2 regions of the Burkholderia sp. JKS000303 genome follow, and region 2 is predicted to be linked to the other one. Evidence: riboswitches for the same ligand, from Rfam matches in the RefSeq annotation. Region 2 holds a riboswitch; the other holds the start of a gene.
What was found. A riboswitch is a leader RNA that binds a small molecule or an ion and turns the genes downstream of it on or off. The one in region 2 is predicted to bind thiamine pyrophosphate.
Positions count from the first base shown of each region.

Region 1: it holds a riboswitch for thiamine pyrophosphate, as region 2 does, so the genes downstream of both, thiC (phosphomethylpyrimidine synthase ThiC) here and BX604_RS05915 (FAD-dependent oxidoreductase) in region 2, are expected to answer to the same signal.

Region 1 covers NZ_PDBZ01000001.1:299,219-302,624, reverse strand. Annotated here, with positions in the region: gene thiC (phosphomethylpyrimidine synthase ThiC) at 1-1,769, opposite strand, end outside; TPP riboswitch at 1,894-2,010, opposite strand; gene BX604_RS01390 (pentapeptide MXKDX repeat protein) at 2,279-2,539, shown strand; gene BX604_RS01385 (cytochrome b/b6 domain-containing protein) at 2,636-3,268, shown strand; gene BX604_RS01380 (molybdopterin-dependent oxidoreductase) at 3,297-3,406, shown strand, end outside.
Region 2 covers NZ_PDBZ01000001.1:1,234,427-1,237,832, forward strand. Annotated here, with positions in the region: gene thiS (sulfur carrier protein ThiS) at 1-157, opposite strand, end outside; gene BX604_RS05915 (FAD-dependent oxidoreductase) at 191-1,342, opposite strand; TPP riboswitch at 1,568-1,691, opposite strand; gene BX604_RS05920 (ABC transporter ATP-binding protein/permease) at 1,960-3,406, shown strand, end outside.

The DNA.
Region 1 (3,406 bases), 940 kb from region 2:
CAGAAGTGGGCGACCTTCGCCGAATCCTTCGGCAGCGTCTCGTCGTGGAATTCGCGAGCCTTGTCCGGGTCGAGACCGATGTTGAACTGGTCTTCCCAGCGGAACTCGAAACGCGCCTTCGACAGCGCGTTGTCGCGTACCTGCGCGCCCGGGTGGCCCTTGGCGAGGTCGGCGGCGTGCGCGGCGAGCTTGTACGTGATGATCCCTTCCTTCACGTCGTCCTTGTTCGGCAGCCCGAGGTGTTCCTTCGGCGTCACGTAGCAGAGCATCGCGGTGCCGAACCAGCCGATCATCGCGGCGCCGATGCCCGACGTGATGTGGTCGTAGCCCGGTGCGATGTCGGTGGTCAGCGGCCCGAGCGTGTAGAACGGCGCTTCCTTGCACCAGTCGAGCTGGAGATCCATGTTCTCCTTGATCAGCTGCATCGGCACGTGGCCGGGGCCTTCGATCATCACCTGCACGTCGTGCTTCCATGCGATCTGCGTGAGTTCGCCGAGCGTCTTCAGCTCACCGAGCTGCGCTTCGTCGTTCGCGTCGTAGATCGAGCCGGGGCGCAGGCCGTCGCCGAGCGAGAAGCTCACATCGTACGCCTTCATGATCTCGCAGATGTCTTCGAAGTGTTCGTACAGGAAGCTTTCCTTGTGATGCGCGAGGCACCACTTCGCCATGATCGAGCCGCCGCGCGACACGATGCCCGTCATCCGGTTCGCGGTGAGCGGCACGTATTGCAGGCGCACGCCCGCGTGGATCGTGAAGTAGTCGACGCCTTGCTCGGCCTGCTCGATCAGCGTGTCGCGGAAGATTTCCCAGGTGAGGTCCTCGGCCTTGCCGTTGACCTTTTCCAGCGCCTGGTAGATCGGCACCGTGCCGATCGGCACCGGGCTGTTGCGGATGATCCACTCGCGCGTTTCATGGATGTGCTTGCCGGTCGACAGGTCCATCACCGTGTCGCCGCCCCAGCGGATCGCCCACGTCATCTTGTCGACTTCCTCGCCGATCGACGACGTGACGGCCGAGTTGCCGATGTTCGCGTTGATCTTCACGAGGAAGTTGCGGCCGATGATCATCGGCTCGGATTCCGGGTGGTTGATGTTCGCGGGGATGATCGCGCGGCCGCACGCCACTTCCGAGCGCACGAATTCCGGCGTGATCTCGGCCAGCGCGTTCGCACCGTAGGCCGCGGCGCCGAACGCCTGGCCCGGATGCTGGCGGCCCATCATCGCGGCGAGCTTCGCACCGTTCGGGCCGCTCGACTTCAGGCTCTCGAGGTATTCGGCGCGGCGCTGGTTCTCGCGGATCGCGATGTATTCCATTTCCGGCGTGATGATGCCTTGGCGCGCATAGTGCATCTGCGTGACGTTCTTGCCGGCTTGCGCGCGGCGCGGGTTGCGATGCAGGCCCGGGAAACGCAGGTCGGCGGTGGCCGAATCGGCGGCACGTTCGAGGCCGTACTGGCTCGACAGGCCGTCGAGCGTTTCGGTGTCGCCGCGTGCTTCGATCCAGCCCTGGCGCAGCGCGGGCAGGCCCGCGCGGATGTCGATCTTCGCGTCCGGATCGGTGTAGGGGCCCGACGTGTCGTACACGTAGATCGGCGGATTCTTTTCGCCGCCGAAGCCGGTCGGTGTGTCGGCCTGCGTGATTTCGCGCATCGGCACGCGGATGTCGGGCTGCGAGCCGGTTACATAAACCTTGCGCGAGTTGGGCAGCGGCGCGACGGCAGCGGCGTCGACGTGGGCGTCGGCAGACAGAAACTTCGGATTGGCGTTCATGCAATCTCCTGTGTGAGCGCCGGACAGGCGCGTCGGCGCTTGCCCGGAGCCCTTGACGAATGTGGGGCTCGAGCTAAGCAGGAGACGAGGTTTGGTGAGGCGGCGGATTTCGTCAGAAGGATGGCGGCGAAATCCGTACGCTTCCCTGCGCTGGCATTATCCAGATCAGGTTCAAAGGGTATTTCTCACCCGCAATGCCGGTTGTTTGACCGAGCGCATTGCAGGACCCCCGCGTTAGCAGCGCACACGATACACCGGCTTGGCGGCGGTTTCAACCGGGACAGGATCGGCTGCCCCGGTGCGGCCGCAGCATGGCGGGCAGTACGATGGCCCGTCGAAATGGCAGCGTGTGTCGCCGCCGCATGGCCCCACGGCTTGGCCGGCAGCGGCGAAGCGGTGCAGCATGACGCGCTTTCGCGCAATCTCAAAAAAATTTTCGCAGCGGCTGTCATTTCCCGCGACGTCGTCCGTCTATTCGGCTCCTTAAACCCATGTTTTGGAGAGATGTCATGAAAAAAGTACTGATTGCCGCTTGCGTCGCCGCCTTCGCCACGATCGCCACGGGCGCGTATGCGCAGAACGACGCGATGTCGCAGCCGGGTTCGTCGATGTCGAAGGACGCGATGGGCCACGACGCCATGGCCAAGGATGCGATGGGCCACGATGCCATGAAGAAGAACGGCATGAAGAAGCATGCGATGAAAAAAGACGCGATGTCGCACGACGAGATGGGCAAGTCGTCGGGCGACAAGATGGCGCCGTCGAACTGACGGAGGCGGACGCGGTGCGGCCGGCGCGTGCGTCGCACGACGGCCGCCCGCCCGCATCGCGTCCCGTCCCGCCGACACATTCTGGGAGTCTTCATCATGCAAACCGTTCCCGCTACCGGCCGCGCAGCCGCCACGCCGCCCGCGCGCCCGATTCATCCGCTGTGGGTACGCGCGAGCCACTGGCTCAACGCGCTCGCGGCGATCCTGATGGTGCTGTCCGGCTGGCGCATCTACGACGCGTCGCCGATCTATCCGCCGTTCGTGTTTCCGCATGGGCTCACGCTGGGCGGCTGGCTCGGCGGCGCGCTGCAATGGCATTTCGCGGCAATGTGGCTGCTGGTCGGCAACGGGCTGTTCTACCTCGCGATGTCGATCGCGACGGGGCGCCTCGCGCGCAAGATGCTGCCCGTCACGCCGGCATCGATCTGGCGCGACATCCGTGCCGCGCTGGGCGGGCGGCTGTCGCACGACGACCTGAGCGTCTACAACGCGGTGCAGCGTGCCGCCTACCTGACCGCGATCGTCGATCTCGTCGTGCTGGTGCTGTCGGGGCTCACGATCTGGAAATCCGTGCAATTCCCGCTGCTGCGCGAAGTGTTCGGCGGCTACGACAACGCGCGGGTCGTGCACTTCTGGGCGATGTCGCTGCTCGTCGCATTCGTCGTCGTTCACGTCGCGATGGCGCTGCTGGTGCCGCGCTCGCTGCTCGCGATGCTGCGCGGGCGCTGACCCGTCAACTTCGGGTGAGGAAATCATCATGTCGGAATCCGAATACAAGCGCGACGGTTCGCGCTGGACGCTCGACCGGAAGTCGCTCGAGCTCGACGTGCGCCGCGCGCTCGAAATGCCGTCGCGGCGGCTGTTCAA
Region 2 (3,406 bases):
CCGCCGCAAGCGCACGCGCCGCATGCTGCGTGCGCGCGACGAAATTGCCGTTCAGCGCGACCGCGTACGGCGGACGTGCGCCGAACGCGGCGAGCGCGTCGGCCACCGTCGCATCGTCGGGCAGCGTCAGGGTCTGTTGGTTGATCTGGATATCCATGGGACTCGGGTCGAATTCGGTGAGCGATGCGCGTCAGGCCGGCTGGCGCACGTCGTCGCGGTGATGAAGGAGCGTCGGCCAGCGCGCCGCATCGCGCCACGCGGCGAACGCGTCGGCATCGCTGAACGCGCCGCCCAGCGCGGCTTGCGCGAAGCCGACGGCCGCCTGCGCGACTTCCGGCGCGATCATGAAGCCGTGCCGGTACAGGCCGTTGACGGCGAGCGTCGACGCGCCGTCCCAGATCACCGCCGGGCGATGATCGGGCAGCGTCGGGCGGCACTGCGCATTCAGTTCGAGGATGCGTGCCTCGCCGAACGCCGGGTGCACGGAGAATGCCGCGCTCAGCAGTTCGAGCGCGGAGCGCACGCTGACGGGCGACATGTCCTCGCCCTCCACTTCGGTCGCGCCGATCACGTACAGGTCGTCCTGCTTCGGCGCGATGTACAGCGGATAACGCGGATGCAGCAGCCGCACCGGCCGCGTGAGCCCGATGCCGGGCGCACGCACGCGCGCGACTTCGCCGCGGATGCCGCGCAGCGCGGGCAGCACCGGCTTTGCGCCGAGCCCGCGACAATCGATCGTGAAATGCGCGTCGGGCCGGTTCGCGTCGTCGATCGCGACGTGCCAGTGCAGCTCGACGCCGCGCTGCGCGAGGCCCGCCGCCAGCGCGCGCAGCGCTTGCCGGTTGTCGAGCTGCCCTTCGCGCGGCAGCATCAGCCCGCGCGCGAAGCGGCCCGCCAGCGCGGGTTCGGCCGCGTCCACCTGCGCGCCCGCCAGCGCGACGAAGCCGCCGTCGAACAGTTCGGCCGGCGCGTTCGCACGCACGCGCCGCTCGAACAGCGGCGCCTCCGCGCGATCCGCGTGGTGCCAGACGACGAGCGTGCCGTGATGCTGGAAGAACACGGGTTCGGGCAGCTCCGCGAGCCACTGCGGCCAGCGGGCGAGCGACGCGGCGCCGAGCTCGGTGATCAGCAATTCGGCGCTCGCCGCCTCGGCGAGCGGCGCGAGCATCGCGGCGGCGATCCACGCGGCCGACTGCTCGCCATCCGGGCCGCCGCGCTCGTACAGCGCGACGCGATGCCCGTCGCCCGCGAGCCGCCATGCGATCAGGCGACCGACCAGGCCGCCGCCGAGCACGGCGAAATCCGGCCGGCGATCGTGAACGTTCGAAGCAGAGGTGTTCATCGTGCGCCCTCCGCGCGGGCGCGCGAGACGAGCGCCAATGCGCGCGCACCGTCCCGTGCCAACGCACACGACGGTGAAACAGGAACAGCGAAAAAGACTGAAGATTGAGCGGTCATCATTCCTTCCGTAACGCGCGATGCGCGTACCCAAAAGGACGAAACCGGCAGCAAAGGCCGGCCGGGCGGGACTCGGGCGCTGACCATGTGGGATGGCAGCCAGCGCGACCCGGCGGGATCAGAAACTTCCCTCGCCGGTATTACCCGGATCGGGTGCGAAGGGTCTTTCTCAGCCTCGCCGCATCGCCCGGAACTACCCGTCGGCCGCGCTCGAAGCACCCCTGTTTCGTCGTCGGCCATTAGACCATAAAAGCGGAAAGCGCCGCAAACTGTCCCCCTTGCGGCAAATTCGCCGTCGTGCCGGGCCGCTCTGGCACAATGCCTGCAGGCCGGCCGCGCGAGCGGCCGGTTGCCGCGTCACCGCCGGCCTTAAGTGCCGTTTAAGACGCGCGGGCGACCATCCGAGCGCCCGCCGTCCGTCGGCATCTTGTCCGGCATGCCGTATCGCGGCGCGCGCCCGGCTTCGCCCGGCCCGCGCGCCGGCTACTCATCAGGAAGCACATGACCCAATCGAACGATCCCGTCCGCTCCGCCTCCGACGCGCCGCAGGACGAGCGCCCGATATCCGCGTGGAGCCTTATCAAGCCCTACTGGGTGTCATCCGAATGGAAAATCGCGTGGGGCCTGCTGATCACGATCATCGCGATCAACCTCTGCGTGGTCTGGATCAACGTCAAGCTGAACAAGTGGAACGCGCAGTTCTACAACGCGCTGCAGTCGAAGAACGTCCACGACTTCCCGAACCTGCTGATGCAGTTCTCGGCACTCGCGTTCGGCTTCATCATCCTTGCGGTGTACGGCCGCTACCTGCGGCAGATGCTCGGCTTCCGCTGGCGCCAGTGGCTCACCGACCGCTTCCTCGGCCAGTGGCTCGGCGATCGCGCGTTCTACCGGATCGAACGCGACCGGCTCGCCGACAACCCCGACCAGCGGATCACCGACGACCTCCAGTCGTTCGCGACGACAACGCTCGCACTGTCGCTCGACCTGCTGTCGACGGTCGTCACGCTGGTGTCGTTCATCACGATCCTGTGGTCGCTCGCGGGTGCGCTGACGCTGTCGCTCGGCGCGACGCCGATCACGATTCCCGGCTACATGGTGTGGGCGGCCGCGCTGTACGCGGTGATCGGTTCGCTGATCATCCAGAAGGTCGGCCATCCGCTCGTGTCGATCAACTACCAGCAGCAGCGCGTCGAGGCAGACTTCCGCTTCGGGCTGATCCGCGTGCGCGAGAACGCCGAGCAGATCGCGTTCTACGACGGCGAGAAAACCGAGACCGGCAACGCGCAGAGCCTCTTCATGCGCATCCGCGACAACTGGTGGCGCGTGATGAAGTACACGAAGCGCCTCACGTTCGTGTTGAGCTTCTACGGGCAGATCGCGATCATCTTCCCGCTCGTCGTCGCCGCGCCGCGCTATTTCGCGGGCGCGTTCTCGTTCGGCGTGCTGATGCAGATCTCGTCCGCGTTCGGCACCGTCAGCGATTCGTTCTCGTGGTTCATCAACAGTTACTCGACCCTCGTCGAATGGCGTGCAACCGTCAACCGTCTGCGGGAATTCAAGCGCGTGATGGGCACGTCGCACCTGAAGGAAAGCCTGTCGCCCGCGACCGAGCACGGCGGCATCAACCTGCACTACGTCGATGCCGCGAAGCTGTCGACGTCGTCGCTGAAGCTCGCGCTGCCGAACGGCAACGCGCTCGCGAACATCGGCAACGTGACGATCGAGCCCGGCTCGCGCTGGCTCGTGATCGGCAAGTCGGGTTCCGGCAAGAGCACCTTCATGCGCGCGCTCGCGGGCCTGTGGCCGTTCGGCGACGGCGCGATCGACGCGCCGGTCGGCGCGCGGATGATGTTCGTGCCGCAAACCAGCTACTTGCCGATCGGCACGCTGAAGGCCGCGCTCACGTATCCGTCCGCACCCGACGCGTTCACCGACGATGCATGCC